DNA from 4 places in the Sphingomonas sp. P3_C6 genome. Region 4 is predicted to be linked to each of the others. Evidence: riboswitches for the same ligand, from Rfam matches in the RefSeq annotation. Region 4 holds a riboswitch; each other region holds the start of a gene.
The links. Region 4 has a riboswitch for cobalamin ahead of AC1DT7_RS13525 (TonB-dependent receptor plug domain-containing protein). Riboswitches for the same ligand answer to the same signal wherever they lie in the genome.

Region 1 (5,002 bases), on a different contig from region 4:
AGCCGGTTGTTCCACTTCAAGCTCGACGCCTGAGGTTCAGCGGCGCGCCCTGATCCGCCGCCGCAGCCGGCGGATATCACGGCCGACCTTGCGGAAGCTCATCCAGGTCCCCGTCCCGCACACCAATGTCACGGCGAGAAGCATCGGCAGGACGACGATATCCCAGAGCGGTCGCGAGCGTAGGACCGGGAAGTCGAGGCTGTGCAACCCATCCTGCAGCCAGCGGAAACCGCGAGCGTTGCGATCAAAGGCTCGGACCAGCCTGCCCGAGTCGGGATCGATATAGAGCCGGGTCTGCTCGGCATCGGACAGGATGGCCCGCCACACCGGAAGCTTCAGCGGGAATTTGTGGGTGTAGTAATAGTCGTCCTCTGTACCGAGCTTTTCGAGCGAGGCGACAGGCGGGCCGTTGCGCAGGGCAGCCTTCAACGTCTCGACCCGAAGCGGATCGGGCCTGCCGCCCGAATCGAAACGGGTCGTCCGGTCATCGCGGTCGATGGCGACGAGGAAGATACGCCCGCCGAGGGGCGCGCTTTCCAGCCTTACCGTTCCCGTCGGCAGGGTGCCGGGCCGCGACATCGCACCGCGGACGTCGCCCCAAGTGACGGTTCCGGCCAGCCGCCTGCCTTCCGCAAAGCCGGCCATGCTGTCGAGGAAACCCCAGGGGTTCATCGAGAAAAGACCGCTGGCGACCCAGGTCAGCGTCAGCAGGCCGAGGAACAGGCCGAGCATGTGATGCCACCACCACAGCCCGTTATAGGGCGAGCCGATGCTTCCGTCCCGCCGTCGGCGCAGGCGGGAAATGCCGACCCACAGGCCGGTAATCGTCAGGAAACAGCCGCTGAGCGAGGTCCAGATGACGACCTGACTCCACGCCTCGCCATCCTGCCGGAGGATCGTGGGATAGAGCCAGTGCGGCACCGCACCGAGCCAGCCCCAGAAACGCTCGAACCGGGTCGTTTGCTGTACCGCCTCGCCGCTATTGCCCGCGACATAGAGGGTCGTGGCGGCAGGATCGTCATAGTCGATGCGATAGAGCGGCTGATTGCGCCGGAACGTCTGCACCGTCCATTGATCCATCGCCGTCGGCGCGACGGACAGGGGCGCCCCCGCTATACCCGACTGCCGCGCGAAAACGGTCGCGATGGCGCGGATATCGGCCGGGGAAAGCGTCGCGATCGCCTTGCCGGTCGTCAGGTCATAGCTTCCCGGCGTCACCCGCATCTGCGCGATCGGCCTGCTCGGATCCATGACCGGGACGATCCGCAGCACGGGCCGTCCCGCCATCATCTCCAGCGTCGCCGATGCGAGCGGCGTATCTGCGGGCAGATCGATACGTGCCAATGCCGCCGCCCCGGGCAGGTGCAGGGGCGCGAGCCCCCGCACCTGCTCGTCCGGCATCAGCCTGGGGTAATCGACATACATCATGACGAACCCGGACAGGCACCAGAGCGTCATCAGCGCGCCGATGACCACTCCAAGCCAGCGATGCAGGAACAGGATGGGGCGGAGCATGGCGGCCTCAGAAGCTCAGGCCGTAGCTGACCCGCAGAGTCCGGGGCACGCCGCGGTTGAAATATAGGAAGCGCCCACCGGTATCGGCCGGTGCCGAGCCGTGGCCGCGCGTCGCATAGTCCTGGCCGGTCACATTCTCGATATTGACGCCGAACCGGTGCCGCCGGGCAGCACCGTCGACATAGAGATGCGCGCCCAGATCGACGATCGCATAATTGCCGTAGTTCTGACGCGGAAAACCAAAGGGCGACGAGAAGGCGTCTCCCACCCAGTTGATCGAGACATTGGCGCCGAACGGCAGGTCCTGCGGCGCATAGGCGATCGATCCCTTGGCGAACTGCTCGGGCGTGCGGTCGCGCTGAGTTTTCGATCCCTCGTCGCGGGTGCGGTTGAAGGTGTAGCTCGCCATGACCTGCCAGTCGCGCGCCACATTGGCGTCGAGCGAGACCTCGGCGCCGTGCACGTTCACTTTGTTGTCGACGTTGATGTAGGTGCCGTTCGGGAAGGCGGGATTCTCGTAGTCATAGTCGATCAGGTCGGTGATCCGGCGCTGAAAATAGGTAACCTTCCAGTCCAGTCCGCCGCCCGCCAACGCGACCCTGCCGCCGCCGGTCAGGTTGACGTTGAGGCTCTGCTCGGGCTTGAGGTTCGGGTTGCCGATCTCGCAGCACGGATCGATGCCGTAGAGCGACGACGCGTCGGGCAGGATGAACGACGTGCCGCCATTACCCTCGACATAGAGGCTGTCGGTCAGGTCGTAGCGGCCGCTGACATTCCAGATCGTCTTCTTTGCGCCGCCGGTCTCGTTGTAGCGCACGCCGGCCGTGAGCCGCCCGCGCTTGCTGATCTCGTCAGTGGTGCGGACCTGGAAGATGCCGGCATGGACCTGCTCGGTGAGCTTGCCGATCAGCAGCACGTCGTCGCGGCCGTTGAAGTTCTGGAAGTCGTAACCGATCAGATATTCGAGGCCCTTGTGCGGGTGCAACTTCACCACGGCGCTGCCGCCATAATCCTGGAAGCCCCAGAAAGTGCCCTCGGGATAGACGGTGACCGGCGGGCCGGCCGGGATCGGGTTGAGGATCTGGACATAGGCCGTCCGCCAGTCGTGATAGTAGCCCTTCAGGTAGAACTGGACCGTGTCGCTGCCGGTATAGTCGAGCCGGAGGCTCGCAATCTCCTCGTTGCGGTCGTTGCGGCTCTTGTTGACCCGCGTCGGCGAGAGATTGTCGAGATTCGCCTCGGTATGCTGATATTCGGCGTTGAGGCGCAGGTCCGACGTGAAGTCGAACTGATATTTCCCGCCGACCGACCAGAGGTGATAGCCGCGCAGCTGGTCGGTCGCGCTCGGCTGCATCACGCTGTACGGGCGATAGCCGTCGGCGTCGTTGCGCGATACCCAGGCGACGAATTTGTGCTCGCCGAGGCTGCCGCGGACATAGCCGTCGACATTGGTGCCGCCTCGGCTGTCGACATTGGCGTTGACCTGCCCATTGAAGTCGTCGGTGAAACCGCGCGTCACGACGTTGATCACGCCGGCCGCCGCTTGGGTGCCGTAGAACAGGCTCTCGCCGCCCTTCAGCACCTCGATCCGCTCGATCATGCTGGCGGGCAGCGTGTCGTTGGGCGAGGTGCTGCCATAGAGGCGGTTGTTGATGCGGACGCCGTCGACAGTCCACAGCACGTCCTGCGTGCGTGATCCCTGGAGCGAGACGTCGACATAGCTGAACGGGCCGGCGCCGGGCTCGATGTACAGGCCGGGCACGCTTTCGAGCGCGCTGGCAACGTCCACCACCCCGCGATCGCGGACCTGCTTGTCGGTGACGATCTCGATGTCGCTGCCGTAGCGTGCGAGTTCCTGCGGCAGCGTCTCTTCGAGGCTGGTGCCGGTGACGATGATGTCGCCGGGATTGGACGCTGAATCCTCGGCATTGCGGTCGGTGGTCCGTGCGCTGGCGGCGGTGCTGGCGAACGTGGCGAGAGCGGCGGCAAGCGCCATCTGCGAGATGAGTGCGAGCTTCTGCATTTGGTACCCCCTTTGGCGTCGGTCGACGTCGGGCGGGGGCGTGCCGTTCACGAACGGTCGGCACGCGCGGCGGCCGGACGCCAAGGGCGACCGACGCACGTATCCGATGCGGCCCCAGCCGCTCGTTCGTCGCTCAGACGGAGTACACCGTGCCGCGGCCATCCCCTGGGCCAGGGCAAGAGCGACCAGACGCCGGCAGGTATCCTGGCTCACGGGTCATCGCTTGATGCATGCCTTCCCAGACCTCGCATGTCTCAGCGTCCGGCCCAGTGGCTGCTCCTTCGAAGGGGAGCGATATGCATCGCGCTCGCCGCTTACAGTTGCAGGGACAGCCTCGGCTTCGGGTGACCTGCGCCACCCATACCGTGTTCCCTTTTAAGCCTCTTTCGAGGCACCGACGCGATCATTGTTCGAGAAGCAGGCCGAAGCCCGCGGCAAGAACCCGGCGCTGATATGCAAGAAAAGGGCAGTTCGCAAGCGCAACAAAATCGCATGCGTTCAGGCGCGACAGATTCCCTGAAGTCGCCAGCCCCGGTTGAAGGATAGGGTCGTGGCGGAAAGCGGCGCGATGTCTATGCGCAGTGCTGCGGCGATGGGAATATCGATCGCCAGTGCGACCAATACGCGGATGATACTGGGCCCGGCGACTGCGCGGATCGCGCTTTCGAGCCGTGCCATGTCCGACAGCCAGTCCCCTACCCTGGCGGCGGCGTCGGCAAAGCACTCCCCGCCCGGCGCGCCCGCCGCCGGGTCGGCGATCCAGCCCGCGAACGCTTCCGGGTCCGCCGCATGAACCTCGGCGAAGCGTCGCCCGATCCAGTCGCCATGATCTAGATCGCGCAGCGCTTCCTCTATTGCCGGCTCCCCGCCCAGCGCCTCGGCGGTCTGCCGCGCCGCGTGTTCGGGAGCGCTGAAAAGCAGTCCGGCGTTGCTCCCGACAGACACCAGTCCGGCCGCCTTCCGCAAACCGCCGTCGTCGAGCGGCTCGTCCCGCGCGGGAAAGCCGCCCTCGCGCATCGAGCGTGTGCCGGCATGGCAGAGAAGGGTCAGTCGAGTGGCCAGGCGAGCCTCCGGTGATCGTTGACGCTATCCGGGATCGGCCCTACTGGCGGGGCAAGGCCGAGGAAGAAGCCGGTGAGATTCCGGCGCGGTCGCGCCACTGTTATCGTTTGTGCCGCTCGGCTGTCGAGGGGCGCAGACGGGAGTCAGACCTTCCTCGATCAACACCGGAACCAGAGGGACGCGGAATCCCTGAAGGAGCGCATCATGGCCAGCACGGCACTCTTCGCCGACGACATCTTCATCCCGGTTGACGGCAAGGCGGCGATCCCGCTGGGCGAAATCCTGCCCTGGGCCGTCTTCGGCACGATCCTGGCCCTCATCTTCCTCTATTTCGTCAGCACCGAACAGGGCGCGCTCGCGCTGTTCAAGGGCATGTATGTGCACGAGATCGTGCATGACGGG
Region 2 (5,002 bases), on a different contig from region 4:
CCGGCCCGTGGATCGAAATTGTCACGGTTGATGTCGGCGATGGTGAAGGCGGCGCGGTTGCGGAATCGCCCGTCGAGCAAATTCGCATGGACCCCGGCATAACCGTAGATCTCCTGCGACGTCGAATATTCGGGATCGTCGATCAGGCCATAAGGCGGGGTCGAGGCGAAGCCGTCCAAGTCGGTCTTGCTGTGCGCGTAATAGCCGCGCAGATCCACCCCGATCTCGTCCGTGAACGCGATGCCGACCTGACCGGTCGCGCCGTAGCGTCGATAGCCATCGGGCTCGGTGCCGTTCGCGGCGATCGAGATGCCGTCCGTACGGGCATAGCCGCCGGTGAGCGATGCAGTGACCGGGCCGCGGCCGCCGGAAATGCCGGCATTGGCGAAGACGCTGTCGAACGAGCCATATTCCACGCTGCCGCGGCCCTGCAGGCCCTCGGTTGGACGCGCGGTGACGATGTTCACCACGCCGCCAATCGCCTGGCTACCCCAGGGCACCGAGTTCGGCCCACGCAGGATCTCGATCCGGTCGATCGAACCGGCGAGCAACGAGCCGAAATCGAAAGCGCCCCCGGGTGAGGACGGATCATTGACCCGCACCCCGTCGATCAGGGTCAGTGTCTGCTCGCCTTCCGCGCCGCGGATACGCACTGCCGTGACGGTCCCAAGTCCGCCGTTACGCGAAACGGTGATGCCGGGCGTGGTCGCCAGCAGATCGGAAACGGCGACCGTCTGGCGCTGCTCGATCTGGTCGCGGGTGATGACCGTGACCGACTGGCCGATCTGGCTGGCATATTGCGGGACGCGCGCCGCGACGACGATGTCCGGCCCCGCGCGCAGGTCGGCGACGACGATGCAGTCGTCCGACCCGGCCTTGCACTCCTCGCCCGCCTCCTGCGCGGACACCGGCGCAGCGGACAACAACGCAACGGGGATTGCCAGGAGGCTCAATTGGTTACCAAGCCGGTGACGACGAAAAAGTGCGAGTCCGCAACGATCGTTACGCATATCTCCGGAATGGGAGGAAATAGCGTTGTCGTTGACCGTGGAATTGATGGACATAATCTACCCCTCTACATGGGGCCGCGAATGCCGGACGCGCCTCAGGCGACATCCGGCCCCGATGGCCCGGTTCATGTCGCTCGCTCGAGGCAATGCCCTCGACCGCCCGGTGCATCCCGCCCGCGCGATGGATCGACTGTGGCGGGCAGGTCTCCTGACTTCCGGGTCTTCGCCTGATGCTCCGCCTTCCCGGGCCTTCGCCCAGTGGCAGTTGGGAGCATCTGCTATCCGGTCACAGTTGCGGGAGCAGCATCGGAATTGCGGACCGTTCCGCGCACCGACTTCCCTATTGTTCCCCTTGCCGGGAACCCGTCACGCTGGCGCCCTTATCGGCGCGCGGGCGGGGACGCAAGCGACGTGCCCCGTGGCGCGCGCCATCAACGCGGGAACACGCCGCCGGTCCGGACCGTTGATTCCATCAAGGCGGTCCTGACATGAACGGTTCCTCGGCCCGGACGACGGCGTTCGTTCCCCGCACCTACACGGCGCAGGAGCAGCGAGACCGTTTCGACGAAATCTCGGGCGAGTTCGCCAGTGGGGACGCCGAAATGAGCGACGCGATGCTCGACCAGCTGACCGGCGACGCGATCAAGGAAAGGCGCCTGCAGGACGCGACCTTCTGGCAACGGGTGAAGTTCCGCTCACGCATGCTGCGTGCGGTCGAATCCGGCGCCCAGCGCGAACCTGACTGAGACGGCGATAAAAAAGCCCGCAAGGTCCTGAAACCTTGCGGGCTTTTTAAAATGGTGGGCGTGGCAAGGATTGAACTTGCGACCCCTGCGATGTCAACACAGTGCTCTACCACTGAGCTACACGCCCACGCGAGTTGCGCCCTCTAACGAGGGTTATCGGATGGCGCAAGCGGCCATGCACGAAATCGCACCCTTCATTCAAAGACCCCTCGTCGCATTCTCCATTTCGAACATGCGATCGACCTCGAGCACGAGGTCGCGCAGGTGGAACGGCTTGGAGAGAACGCGGGCCTGCGGCATCGTCTTGCCTGCCTTCAACGTGACCGCCGCGAAGCCGGTGATGAACATGACGCGCAGATCCGGGCACATCTCGCCAGCGCGCTGCGCAAGCTCGATGCCGTCCATTTCCGGCATGACGATATCGGTGAGCAGCAGGTCGAACTGCTGCGATTCAAGCAGCGGAATCGCATCTGTGCCGCGATCGACCGCGCTGACGGCATATCCCGAACGCTCGAGCGCACGCGTCAGATATTCGCGCATCACCCGGTCGTCTTCGGCCAGCAATATTCTGATCATCGCGATCCCGCTCAGTTGGTGGCCCGAGCATATGCGCCAAGCTCTTAAGATTTTCCAGCGTTCGGACCGGCCCTGCCATGCCGTTCCGGCACAAAGCGCGATTGCGGCGGAGGGGCACCCGGCCTAGGCTGAAGACAATGGCCGAGAGCGCCCTTTCCTTCGACCGATACGGCCCCGACGAGCCGGAGAGCCCGGTCATCCTGTCAGTGCCGCACGCCGGGCGCGAGTATCCGCTGGCATTGCGTGCTGCGCTGCGGGTGCCCGTGGTGGCGCTGACGCCGCTGGAGGACCGCCACATCGACGCCGTGGCCATCCTGGCACGTGCCAACGAGACGATGCTGGTGCAGCGCGTCGCCCGGGCCTGGATCGACCTCAACCGCAGCGAGCAGGAACGCGACCCCGGCATCGACGACGGTGCAAGCCGCCAGGCGATGCCGATCCAGTCGGCCAGGATGCGTGGCGGACTCGGCCTCGTTCCGCGCCGGGTTTCAGGCGCCGGCGACATCTGGCGGCGGCGGCTCGACGGCGACGAGGTAATGGCGCGGATCGAAACGGACCACCGGCCCTATCACGCCGCCCTGGCCGAGGCGCTGAAGCGCGCCCGCACACGCTTCGGCATCGCGGTGCTCCTAGACGTTCATTCGATGCCGCCGCTGACACCGGCGCAGGGAACGGCGCGGATTGTGCTGGGCGACCGTTTTGGCCGGTCGGCCGCGTCTCGATTCGTTCATCGACTGGAAAACGAGATCCTCGCCGACGGGATATCCGTCGCGCTGAACGCACCCTATGCCGGCGGGTATATCCTGGACGCGCAGGCCCGGCCCGCGACCGGCATCCACGCGATCCAGATCGAGTTCGACCGCTCGCTTTACCTCGACCCCGCGCTCGACGGTCCGGGGGACGGGCTGACGGCGATGGCGACATTGCTGCGGCGGATGATCGATGCAGTGGCGGACGAGACCCTGGCCCTGCCCGGCGCGATCGCCGCCGAATAGGCAGAATCATAAAAAAACCACCGCGTGCAATGCAGCACGCGGTGGCCAAGGTTCAGGGAGGAGACACACCCGGAGGTGTGTCGCACGGCCCCGCGAAAGGGGGGACACGACGCCGCGCTAAACAGATATAGGAGCCCGGTTTTGGCGCTTCAAGAGCGAAAAGAGCCGGTTTGAATGTGCTTGGCGGCAGCAGCCGCTTTCGCGCGTTAATTGCGTGAACGGTACCATTCACGACAGAAAATAATGCCGCGGTGCCGCAGCAGGATGAATCGGGTGCGTACCCGGCGCCCCCCTTACATGCGAAAGCCCCGACCCCGCCGGCACGAGTCGCACCGGAGGGTCGAAGGCTCAGATAAGGAGAGACGCTGTCCTCAGGCCGAATCGCTCGTCGAGAGTAGCGACCGGAATGGGAGGTTGCTCAGCGCCGATCAGGCGGCCGGAAGCTGCGGCGGCACCAGGCCGAGCTGCATCTGACGGCTGAAGATGTCGCGCATCAGGGCAAGCGAGAAGAGATGCGCATACAGGAGCGGCAGCATGCCGTTCTTGTGGATCTTGCGCAACTGGTCGCCACGCAGGTCGCTCAGCTTCTCTTCGTTCACGATGCGGAAGCCGCGATAGATGAACGGCTGCTCGATACCGTCTGCCTGGATGGTGGTTTCACCGTCCATCAGCAGGTCCATCTCCTTCAGGTCGCGCATGAACTGCGCGGTACGGGCGCCGGCCTGCTCGAAGGATTCGTTGAACTGCATGATGTTCTTGGTGACTTCGGACGGCTGGCCGTCGTCGAACAGCGCCTGCCCGTCGAAATCGCCACCGATGCTGTCGGAGGTCGGGTCGAAGCACAGCGACAGCTCGTCGGCGTTCGGGCGCAGGCGGGCGAGCATGAACGGGTAGCGCCGGATATAGGCGGGCACGTACATGAAATTCTCGGTCAGCGCGCCTTCGGCGTCGACGAACACGTTGATGCCCTCGTTCAGGCCCATCAGCGCGAGCGGCACCGAATCATCGCCTTCGGTGAAGACGATCGGGAAATGGCGCTGCGCCAGCGGGAATTCGTCGACCGTGATCGGAATGGCATGCTGGCCGACGAGGAACTTCGCCTGGGCCATCGGGCGCATCTTGAAGTTGACGTGCGTCTCGCTCGAAAGCGGTTCGAGCGCGTTATAGAACAGCGGAAGTTGCGATTGCGGCGCGCTGGCCATGAAAACTCTCCATCGGGACTGAATGTAACGGCCTGTGCGTGCCGGACGGCGCCCGGCTCTATGGTGCCAGCGACGCGGGCGCAAGCGCCACGAGCTTACCCGGGTTCATAAGTGCCCCCGGATCGAATGCAGCCTTGATCGCCCGCAGAGCAGACATACGCGCAGGAGATGACAGGCGTTCGAGCTCCGCGAGCTTCATCTGGCCGATACCATGCTCGGCCGAGATCGAGCCGCCCGCGGCGACGACCAGATCGTTGACGAAACGCGTGACGACCGGCGCCTCCTCGGCATACCAGCGAGCCGGGTCGACGCCGTGCGGCGCGCGAATGTGAAAATGCACGTTGCCGTCACCGAGATGGCCGAACGCCATCGCCTCGGTACCGGGGAACCGTGCCTCGCACGCCGCCCCGCCCTCGATCATGAAGCGCGGCATGCCGGACACCGGCACGGAGATATCGTGCTGCACGGCCGGC
Region 3 (5,002 bases), on a different contig from region 4:
GATCGGGCCCGACCGCGACGAAGGAGAACACGGCCTGAGTCACCTTGCGCAAATCCTCGCCATGCCGATCGCGCGCCCAGGCCTCGACCTCGACCCGCATCGAGGTCCGCCCGACCTCGGCCAGCCGGGCGAACACCGACACCTCGTCCCCGACAAAGACCGGGCGGTGGAAGGTGATCCCCTCCACCGCGACGGTCACCGCCCGGCCCCGCGCGTGGCGCGACGCGACCGAACCGGCGGCCAGGTCCATCTGACCCATCAGCCAGCCGCCGAAGATGTCGCCATAGGCGTTGGCGTCGGCTGGCAGCGCGGTCACGCGGATGGCCGGCTGCGTATCGGGCATGGTCCGATGCGAATGGTCAGGCTGCGTCATAGGCATTGCGTACCCGCATCCGTTGCGCCGCCGCAACCATGGCGATCAATGCCGGGCGAACCTCCTCCCATTTTCTTGTCTTCAGCCCGCAATCGGGGTTCACCCAGAGCTGTCCGGCCGGCAGGCGCCTGCCGGCGAGCGTCAGCAGCTCAGTCATCTCCGCTTCTGCAGGGATGCGCGGCGCGTGGATGTCGTACACGCCCGGCCCGATCTCGTTGGGATAGGCATAATCGGCAAAGGCATCGAGCAACTCCATCTGCGACCGGGCGGTCTCGATCGAGATGACGTCGGCGTCCATCGCGCCGATCGACGGCAGGATGTCGTTGAATTCCGAATAGCACATATGGGTGTGGATCTGGGTGTCGTCGCGCACGCCCGATGCGGTCAGCCGGAAGCATTCGACCGCCCAGTCGAGATAGGCCTGCCAGTCGGCCCGGCGCAGCGGCAGCCCCTCCCGCAACGCCGCCTCGTCGATCTGGATCACTGCGGCACCGGCCGCCTCCAGATCCATCACCTCGTCGCGGATCGCCAGCGCGATCTCGCGGCAGCTACGCTCACGCGGCTGGTCGTCGCGCACGAACGACCAGTTCAGAATCGTAACCGGGCCGGTCAACATGCCCTTCATCGGCTTATCCGTCAGCGACTGGGCGTAGCGCCACCACTCGACCGTCATCGGCCGGGGCCGGGCGACATCGCCGTACAGGATCGGCGGCCGCACGCAGCGCGATCCATAGCTCTGCACCCAGGCGCTCCGGGTGAAGGCGAAGCCCGACAGCTGCTCGCCGAAATATTGCACCATGTCGTTGCGCTCGAACTCACCATGCACCAGCACGTCGAGGCCGATCTTCTCCTGCCACGCGACCGTCGCCGCCGTCTCGATGCGCAGGAACTGCTCATAGGCGGCATCGTCGATTTCGCCCCTGATATGCGCGGCCCGCGCCTTGCGCACCTCCTGCGTCTGCGGGAAGGAGCCGATCGTCGTGGTCGGGAAACTCGGCAGGCCGAGCCGCGCCTGCTGCGCCGTCCGGCGATCGGCAAAGGGCGATGCCCGGTTCGTCATGCCGGCGTCGACCGCCGCCAGCCGCGTCGCGACCTCGGGGTTATGGATCAGCGGCGACGCCTTGCGCGATTCAACCGCGGCGCGCGCTGCCGCCAGCGGCTCGGCGACCGACTCGGCCCCCTCGTTCAGCGCCTGAGCCAATACCGCCAGTTCGCCGATCTTCTGCACTGCAAAGGCGAGCCATTGCTTCACCTCGGGGTCGAGCGCCGTCTCGATGCCGAGATCGACCGGTACGTGCAGCAGCGAACAGGACGGTGCGAGGATCACGTCACGTTCCGCCGCAATTGGCGCGATACGCTCGATCAGCGCATCGAGATCGGCCCGCCAGATATTACGGCCGTCGATCACGCCGAGCGACAATAGCAGGTCAGGCCGGGCACGCTGCCACACCGCATCGAGCTGTTCCGGCGCACGCACCAGATCCACGTGCAGCCCGTGGACCGGCAAGTCGGTCGCCAGCGCCAGATTATCGCCGAGCGCGCCGAAATAGGTTGCCAGCATCACCTTCGGCCCGTTCACCGACAGGCGCTTGTACGCCTGCTTCAGCGCGGCGCGCTGACCGTCGTCGAGGTCGAGCACCAGGCACGGCTCGTCGATCTGCACCCAGTCGCCCCCGGCGCGGGCGAGCTGCGCCAGCACTTCTTCATAAACGGGCAGCACCGCGTCGAGCAGCGACAGCGGCGCCGCATCCTTGCCCTTGGCGAGCGTCAGCCAGGTCACCGGCCCGAGCAGCACCGGGCGCGTGTGGTATCCAAGCGCCTTGGCTTCGAGGAATTCGTCTACCAGCTTGCTCGACGACAGCGCGAAGCGCTGCCCCGCGCTCAGTTCCGGCACCATGTAATGATAATTGGTGTCGAACCATTTGGTCATTTCCTGCGCGGTGCTGTCGACCGCATGGGTGCAGCCCTCATGGCCTTTCGCACCCTGTGCGCCGCGAGCCATCGCGAAATAGGTGTCGAGGCCGACCTTGCCGCCGCTCCAGCCATAGCGCGCAGGCACCGCGCCAAGCATCGCCGAGATGTCGAGCACATGGTCGTAGAGCGAGAAGTCGCCGCTCGGGATGACGTCCGCGCCGAGCGCGCTTTGCCGCGCCCAGGCGGCGGCACGCAGGCCCTGTGCGGCAAGCGTCAGGTCATCGGCGCCGGACTTGCCCGACCAGAAGCTTTCGAGCGCGACCTTCAGTTCGCGGCGCGGGCCGATGCGGGGGAAACCCAGAGTGGCAACAGAGATGGTCATCGTCTTGGCCTTGCGTTGGGCCAGGTGACGGCCGGACGCGCGGCAACGGGCCGACGCCCTCATGGCAAGCCAGGGCGCGGTGGTGCACGCGGCCTGACCGGACACCCCGCCGGAGGACGTTATCTGACGAGGCAGGTCTCCTGACTCGCGGGTCGATGCGCCGGTCCGGCCTTCCCGGTCCCTTGCCTGGACCAGTGACACGAATTGGACCGCCGCTCACCGCTCACAGTTGCGGGGGCAGCGCCGGAATGGACTCGCCCCCTCACGGGTGCGCGCCGTCACCGGCTTCCCGTCTTAGCTCCGCCCGGAAACCCGGACGAAGAACCTCGACAGTCATGAGGATAGCCATCAAGAGCGCTGCGTCAAGTTACATATAAAGATTTCTTTATATCTTTATATGATGCTCTAACAACGAATGGGCCCGATAGGGGTGACAAAAGTCTCCAACAAAAAAAAGCACGGATTCGCGGCGTTTCCGCTCGTGGAGTTCCAACAGAGGCAGCAGAATCCACCGGGACTTTTGTCACAGACATACGCCACCAACCGTCACCCCGGACTCGTTCCGGGGTCCATCGAGCCGCAAGCGCACCGCCAAAGCTCTGGCGTCTTACCCAGCCGCGGAATGGATGACGGAACGAGTCCGGCATGACGGGGTGTGGATGGGAAGGCCGACAGCCCCCTCAGTGGTGCATGCCTTCCATCGGCTTGGCGCCCTCGGCCGCGTGGAGGCCGGTCTCGCCCTGCCCCAGCACCACCGCGACATTCTGCATCATGCCCTGATCCTCATGGTCGAGGATATGGCAGTGGATCACGAACTCGCCGATATAGCGCTGGTACCGCGTCCGCACCCTGACCGTGTAGAAGCCCTTCGGAACGGTCGGCGCCAGGCCCTTGATCCAGAGCGTGTCCTTCCACACCCCCTTCAGCCCGGCATATTGCGGATCGATCTTGCCGCCGTCCGCATCGTCGATCGATCCGGGCGCGCTGACGTCCTTGCCGCTCGGGTCGGTGATCGAGACGATCTGGAACGGATTGACGTGGATGTGGAACGGATGGCTGCCGAGATGCGACTGCATCACCCATTCCTCCGCCGTGCCGAGCACCAGCTTGCGATCGATCCGGTTCGGATCATAGGCCTCCGTATCCTCGGTCTTCAGCGTGTTCCCGACCTCGAACTTGGTGTTGTTCTTGTCGCTGGTGTCGATGAAGAAGGTCAGCTCCTGCGGCGGCCGGCCTTTCGTCTCGCTCTCCTCGATGTCGGGATGCGGCGTGAACTGGGTGAATTTCAGACCGGCCTTCAGGTCGGCGACGACCGCCGGCTGGACGGCGGGCGGCATGGCGGCCTGGGCGCGCGCGACCAGCGCGTCGGTCACATAGGCAGTGATATCGGGCACCGCCGTGCCGGCCTCGACCCTCACCGTCCCCATCAGCTGCGGGCCCGGCGTATCGCCGTTGACCGATCCTGCACCCGGCGAGGACGCGTCGATCACGCAATAATCGCCTGCCTCGGGGAAGACGACCAGGGCGTCGAAGCGATAGCCCGGCTGGAAGGTCGCGAGTTTGGTCGCCTGCGCCGCACCCATGGTGAGCCCGTCAGCCGCAACCAGATGATAAGGGACCGCCGCGCCAGTGCAGCTCTGCGCGATGAACTTCTTCTCGGCTGCCTCGCTCAGCGTGGCGGCAAGCTGCGCCTTGGGCTTCATCTTCACCAGGGTCAGGCTGATCGTGTCGTGCACCCCGGCATGGATCATGCGCCAGCGCTCGATCTGGCCCTGCTTCGCATGGAAGCTGGGCAGCACCACGCCGTTGATCGAGGTGTAGCGGCCCGTCTTGCCCCATTTGCCGCCGCCGAACAGATCATAAGCCTCGATCTTGCCGACATCGCCGGTATCGCAGCGATAGGTGCCGTCCGCGTTCAGCTTGATCGGGCCGGGTTTCCCGTTCTTGTCGGGCTCGCGGCAGGCATATTGGATCTGCTGCATCACCATCACCCGCTCGGGCATGCCCTTCACCAGCGTGTCGATATCGCCATGCGCCGTCGCCGTGGGGAGGCGGTCGCCGCGGACGATCAGCGCGCCCGCCATGCCGCTCGACACCTGAAGCGCGGTCGAGCCGTGGCGGTGGGTATGGTACCAGAAGGTCCCCGACGGATGGTCGCCCGGGATGTTGTATTCATACTGGAAGCTGACGCCGGGGTTGATCGACAGCAGCACATTGTCGCCATTGCCCGACGGATTCACCCACAGGCCGTGCGTGTGGAGATTGGTGCCGTTGAAGCAATGCGGCTTGTTGGGCATGTGCCCGGTCATCGGCCCGCAGCTCGGATCGGCCGG
Region 4 (5,002 bases):
GATCGACGTTCAGGCCGGCATAACCGACAAATTCCTTGTTGAGCGAATAGTCGGCCGAATCCCCGCTGGTCGAATCCAGATCGGTACGGCCGTTCGAATAATAGCCGCGGACATCGGCGCTGACGCCATCGGCCAGTTGAAGCACGGCGCGGCCGGTGACGCTGCTATTGGTATAGCCGTCCTTTTCGACCCCGCCGAAAGCGGGCGCGATGGCGGAGATGCCGTCAGTGGTGAAGGTCTGGCCGCCGATACGCCACGACAGGGGGCCGGTCTTTCCGCCCAGGCCGGCGCGTGCGCTGACCGTGTCGCGCGAGCCCGCCTCGACATCGAAACTGCCTTCGAGTTTCCGCTCGGGCAGCGGGGTCACCACGTTGACGACGCCACCGATCGCCTGGCTGCCCCACAGGATCGACTGCGGGCCGCGCAACACCTCGATGCGCGCGGCGTCGCCGACCAGAAGGTTTGCGAAATTATAGCCGCCCCCGGCCGAGGAAGGGTCGTTGAGCTTGACCCCGTCGATGACGACGACGGTCTGGTCGGTCTCGGCACCGCGGATCCGCAACTGGGTCGCGGTGCCGTAACCGCCGTTGCGCGACAGGCTGACGCCTGGCGTGCGCAGGATCAGATCGCCGACGGTCAGGTCCTGGCTGCGGTCGATCGCCGCCTTGTCGAGCACGGTGATCGACGAGGCGACCTTGTCGATATCGGTCGGCGTGCGTGTGGCGGTAACGATGACGGTGCCGCTCTCATTGGAATCGGCATCGGAATCGGCGGCGGCATCGGGCCTTGGCGCTTCCTGCGCGAAGGCCGGCGTGGAAAAAAGGACGGCGAGAAACAGTGACTGCTTGAGCATTTAACCCCTAACGACATTCGAGGCGCCCGGCAGGCAGGGAGATCCCCACCCGCAAGACGCGGTTCGGCTATGTCGCTACGCGGGTTGACCCGTTCGCTCGGCGCACCCTGGCCGGACGAAGAACGACCGCGACGGGCAGGTCTCCTGGCTTGCGGGTCAATGCCGGGTCGGGCCGCCTTCTCAGGATCGAAATCCCAATGGCATGTGGTCCGTTGGCTCGCCGCTCACAGTTGCAGGGGCAGCCGGGGTCTTGAACCCCGTTCCCATTTTCATCCCCGTTTCCGGGGAACCTGTCGCAAGCCGGCGCCTAGGCGGCGGCGGGGACGGCGTCAATCACGGTCAGGCGATCGCATGGAAATAGGTGCCGGTGACATGACCGACCGCATGGCCGGCCGGCGGGAGCGGGTTACCCTCGCCATCCACCACGTCAGCCAATGACGCTTCTTCGCCGCCCGCGAGGGTCGAATGATGATATTCGTGCCCCCAGCTCGTCTCGCCCCGATCGGCAAAACCCATGTCGCGGCGCCATCTCGCGCGGCGGTAGCCCAGCTGGAGTTTGCGCCGCGCGAAGCTGGTCTCGACAGGCAGCAACCCGGCCATGGGATGGGTGACCCCATCGGCATCTTCGAGCGATCGGCCGAGCACCATATAGCCGCCGCACTCGCCATGGACGCGACGCGTCGCGGCAAAGGCGGCGAGACCATCAAGGAACAGCCGGTTGGCCGCGATCCTGGCGGCATGAAGCTCGGGATAGCCGCCGGGCAGCCAGCAGGCGTCGCAGTCGGGCGGCGGAGGCTCGTCGGCCAGTGGCGAGAACCAGACCAGCTCGGCACCGGCCCGGCGCCAGCCATCGGCGACATGCGGATAGAAAAAGGCGAAGGCATCGTCGCGGGCAACAGCGATCCGCTGTCCCGGCGGGCGCAAGGTAATGGCCGGCAGGGGTGCATCCTGCGTGGCGCCGGCCACCGCGGCAATGGCGGCGAGGTCGCAATGCGCGGCGACCACATCGGCCATGGCGTCTATACGGCTGCCGATCGCGGGATGCTCGCCGGCCATGACGAGGCCGAGATGCCGTGACGGCATCGCGAGCCGATCGTCGACCGGCACCATGCCGAGCAGCGGGATGGCGGTGCGGGCAAAGCCGGCTTCGATCATCCGGCGATGCCTGGGGCTCGCGACCCGGTTGATGATCGCGCCGGCAATGCGCGGCGCGCCCGGAAAGGTGGCGAGCCCGTGCGCTACTGCCGCGACCGACTGAGCGCTGCCGCTTGCCTCGAGCACCAGTACTACCGGCCAGCCGAGCAGCGACGCGACCGCCGCACTGCTTCCGCTGCGATCCCCGATGGCCAGTCCGTCATAAAGCCCCATCGCCCCTTCCGCGACGACCAGGTCGACGCCCCGCGCCGCCTGTGCGCCGGCGCCAGACAAAGCCGACGGATCGAACGCGAAACCGTCGAGATTGGCCGAGGGCCGCCCGGTTGCGATCAGGTGGAAGCCGGGGTCGATATAGTCGGGACCCGCTTTCGCGCCACCGACCCGAAGGCCGGTGCGCGCCAGCGCACGTTGCAGGGCAATGGTCAGCACGGTCTTGCCCGCGCCAGAGCGCGGGGCGGCGACCATCAGCCCCCGGCCGAGTGCCGTCATCGGAATTTGACGTCCGGCCGCATCGCCACCCTGCCGCCGAACGGGCGCTTCGACCAGATCAGGGCGTGCGACAGACTTCGGCGACCTGCGCCGCCGATTCGAGATCGCCCGCCTCGAGGACGAGCTTGCGCGCTTCGCCGCATTTACCCTCCAGGATGAGCTGCGCCGCTCTCCGGGCGAAGAAGCGGCGTTCCGCATCCTTGACCGACAATGTCGGCGTCATGCTGTCCGTTGCCGTCCCCGCCCCCATGCCAAGGCCGGTGGGGATCTTGTCTGCCGTCTTGCCCGAAGGGTCGACGAACTGGATCAACCGCACGCCCCGGTCCGCAAGCTTGAAGGCGATCTTGGACAGGCATTTGAGATCGGTGCTGTTCCGCGCGATGACGCGCACCGGTTTCCCCGCCGCCCATTCCTTGGCACGCGCATCGAATTCCCGGTCGGTCAGTTCCCGGTCGGCAAAGCGGACCCGGCAATCCTGCCGCTGGGCCGTGACCACGATATCGTCGGGCATGGCGGCGTCAGCCTGGCCGGTGGCGGAGAGCATCGACGCGAGGAGCAAGATCAACATCGCACCCTATCTCCCCGCGACGAGCGGCAAACGCAAGGGCCTCCCGCCCGATCACAGTTTACGACCTGTAAACCATAAGGGCGTACCCAGCGTCGCGTTGGGGGAATACACATGACTTTGAAGACATCGGTGATCGGGCACATGATATGTGCCCTTGGAATACTCACGCCTGCAGCCGCCAGTTCGACCGAATCGGTCAATCCGTGCCGCGCCGTCACCACGCAGCCGAGGCTTATCTGCGATGCAGCGGCCTGCGTCCGGGTTTCCCAGCGGGAACTTTGCGAAGCTAGTGGCGCAAGAGCGGTCGAGCCGCATGTCGAGCAGAGGCCGTCTGCAAGGCCGATCGCCGCACGCGGCGACCAGCTGGAACGGTTGTTGGACAGCCTGCGCTGACCGCAATGGGCGGGGCCGCGGGCCCCGCCCCAAAGCCGGTCCACCCTAAAACTCTGCTGAACGATCATGGCGTAAGGGCCTGGGCTGCGCCATGCGCGCTCAGTCGGGATCGACCTTTTCCCGATTGCCGTTCGCCGGACGCACGACAGCCGCAAGTTCGATGGCCCAGCCCGAAGGTGTCTTGACCATCGGCCTGCCGCATCCCGAACACACGCTCCGGAATTGTTCACCGTCGAAGTGCGCGCGCTTTCGGTCGCGAGCATGCGACCCCACCATGCATTGCACTCGCTGCAATAGATTCATGTTCGCCCCCCGGCGCTCGACAGCTTTCCCGCGCCTGGGCGATGCGATAGCATTTTCGACAGAAGCCCGCACGAAATTCCAGCGACAACTCGAAAATCAGGCAGCCCATTGTCACAAATTCTTCAATTTTCGTCTTTTATGACAGAATTTTCATCGATAACGGCGGCAGGCCTGTTCTTAGTTATCCTTTAACAAATGAAACATTTCTCGGATTCTCTTATATTTACCTCACCATCCTCGCTGTCGGATATGGCTACATCGCCGCGCGACAGCTTCCCTTTGGATGACCAGACGCGGAGAACGACAGCGAGAATTGGACGCACGTCTCGAATCGAACCAGAGTCGATATGGTCGCCCTTCAATTCCGCCGCCGCGCCCGCCGCAAGATATGGACAGCCAATGTAAATTCATTCTAGCATCCCCCCGGGAGGACTTGGGGGTGAAGGCAATACGCACCTTGTCGCTAGTGCAGCCGAAACGATGCGCCCGCGGGGAGCATCGGCCGGAGACACCAGGCGCACGGCTGAGGCTTCGGTACCTTCACGCCCGTTGCTGCGATTGCGGCCTTCATATCGTTCAGGTCAACGGCGAGTGGTTCATCGACTGAACGCGATAAAACCCCGCACTCCATCAGGCTTTCGACACGCCGAATAAACCAGCGTCAGATTTTCAGGCCCAGTGTCCCGCTGCGGCGGCGGAGCGACGATACCGCCCTTTGCGAAGCGCGTCAGGACCTTCCGACGCAGTAGCGACGCCCGCGTCGCCCTCTTCTGCCGGGTCTCCAAGCAGGAGTAGGGAGTCTCCCGGGTTGATACGGCTGCCGAGACCGAGCGTTTCGAGCTACTGCTCGTATCTTGCGGACGCATTGCGGATCCCATGGTTTACCGACCTTACAACAGGCCAAGCCCCCTAGCCCTGTGGCCCCAAGACATACTCGGATGATCTGCGCGGTTCATCGTCCTTGCAACGCAACACGCCGCAAATCCTATTTTGCTGCACTTGCGAACATTCCGTCGACTGGTACAAGCCGACCGTCACGGTAGTTGGACGGGAGACACAGCGTGCAAGCGATTCTGATAGGTATTGCGCTGGTGTGGGGCGTACCGACCGGTTGCGTGCTGGCGGCCGGTGCGGCTGCCCTGGTGTCCAAGCGAGCCCGCGCATCCCTGTTGCGAACGCTCGCAGGATAGCGGCGACGAATCGGTCGGGCAGACTTTCCAGCGCCCGCTCATTTCAACGAC

Region 1: linked by a shared signal. The riboswitch ahead of AC1DT7_RS04080 (TonB-dependent receptor plug domain-containing protein) and the one ahead of AC1DT7_RS13525 (TonB-dependent receptor plug domain-containing protein) in region 4 are both predicted to bind cobalamin.
Region 2: linked by a shared signal. The riboswitch ahead of AC1DT7_RS10435 (TonB-dependent receptor plug domain-containing protein) and the one ahead of AC1DT7_RS13525 (TonB-dependent receptor plug domain-containing protein) in region 4 are both predicted to bind cobalamin.
Region 3: linked by a shared signal. The riboswitch ahead of metE (5-methyltetrahydropteroyltriglutamate--homocysteine S-methyltransferase) and the one ahead of AC1DT7_RS13525 (TonB-dependent receptor plug domain-containing protein) in region 4 are both predicted to bind cobalamin.

The regions. Positions count from the first base shown of each region.
Region 1 covers NZ_JBFUHB010000002.1:140,229-145,230, reverse strand. Annotated here, with positions in the region: gene AC1DT7_RS04090 (hypothetical protein) at 1-33, shown strand, start outside; gene AC1DT7_RS04085 (PepSY domain-containing protein) at 37-1,515, opposite strand; gene AC1DT7_RS04080 (TonB-dependent receptor plug domain-containing protein) at 1,523-3,538, opposite strand; cobalamin riboswitch at 3,716-3,952, opposite strand; gene AC1DT7_RS04075 (histidine phosphatase family protein) at 4,037-4,588, opposite strand; gene AC1DT7_RS04070 (CbtB domain-containing protein) at 4,805-5,002, shown strand, end outside.
Region 2 covers NZ_JBFUHB010000007.1:153,567-158,568, reverse strand. Annotated here, with positions in the region: gene AC1DT7_RS10435 (TonB-dependent receptor plug domain-containing protein) at 1-953, opposite strand, end outside; cobalamin riboswitch at 1,192-1,392, opposite strand; gene AC1DT7_RS10430 (hypothetical protein) at 1,499-1,756, shown strand; tRNA gene AC1DT7_RS10425 (tRNA-Val) at 1,809-1,883, opposite strand; gene cpdR (cell cycle two-component system response regulator CpdR) at 1,955-2,332, opposite strand; gene AC1DT7_RS10415 (N-formylglutamate amidohydrolase) at 2,470-3,327, shown strand; gene AC1DT7_RS10410 (SapC family protein) at 3,756-4,529, opposite strand; gene AC1DT7_RS10405 (FAD-binding oxidoreductase) at 4,588-5,002, opposite strand, start outside.
Region 3 covers NZ_JBFUHB010000037.1:25,140-30,141, reverse strand. Annotated here, with positions in the region: gene AC1DT7_RS22290 (acyl-CoA thioesterase) at 1-343, opposite strand, end outside; gene metE (5-methyltetrahydropteroyltriglutamate--homocysteine S-methyltransferase) at 360-2,669, opposite strand; cobalamin riboswitch at 2,783-3,013, opposite strand; gene AC1DT7_RS22280 (multicopper oxidase family protein) at 3,350-5,002, opposite strand, start outside.
Region 4 covers NZ_JBFUHB010000012.1:89,124-94,125, forward strand. Annotated here, with positions in the region: gene AC1DT7_RS13525 (TonB-dependent receptor plug domain-containing protein) at 1-853, opposite strand, end outside; cobalamin riboswitch at 971-1,162, opposite strand; gene AC1DT7_RS13530 (cobyrinate a,c-diamide synthase) at 1,193-2,497, opposite strand; gene AC1DT7_RS13535 (hypothetical protein) at 2,556-3,065, opposite strand.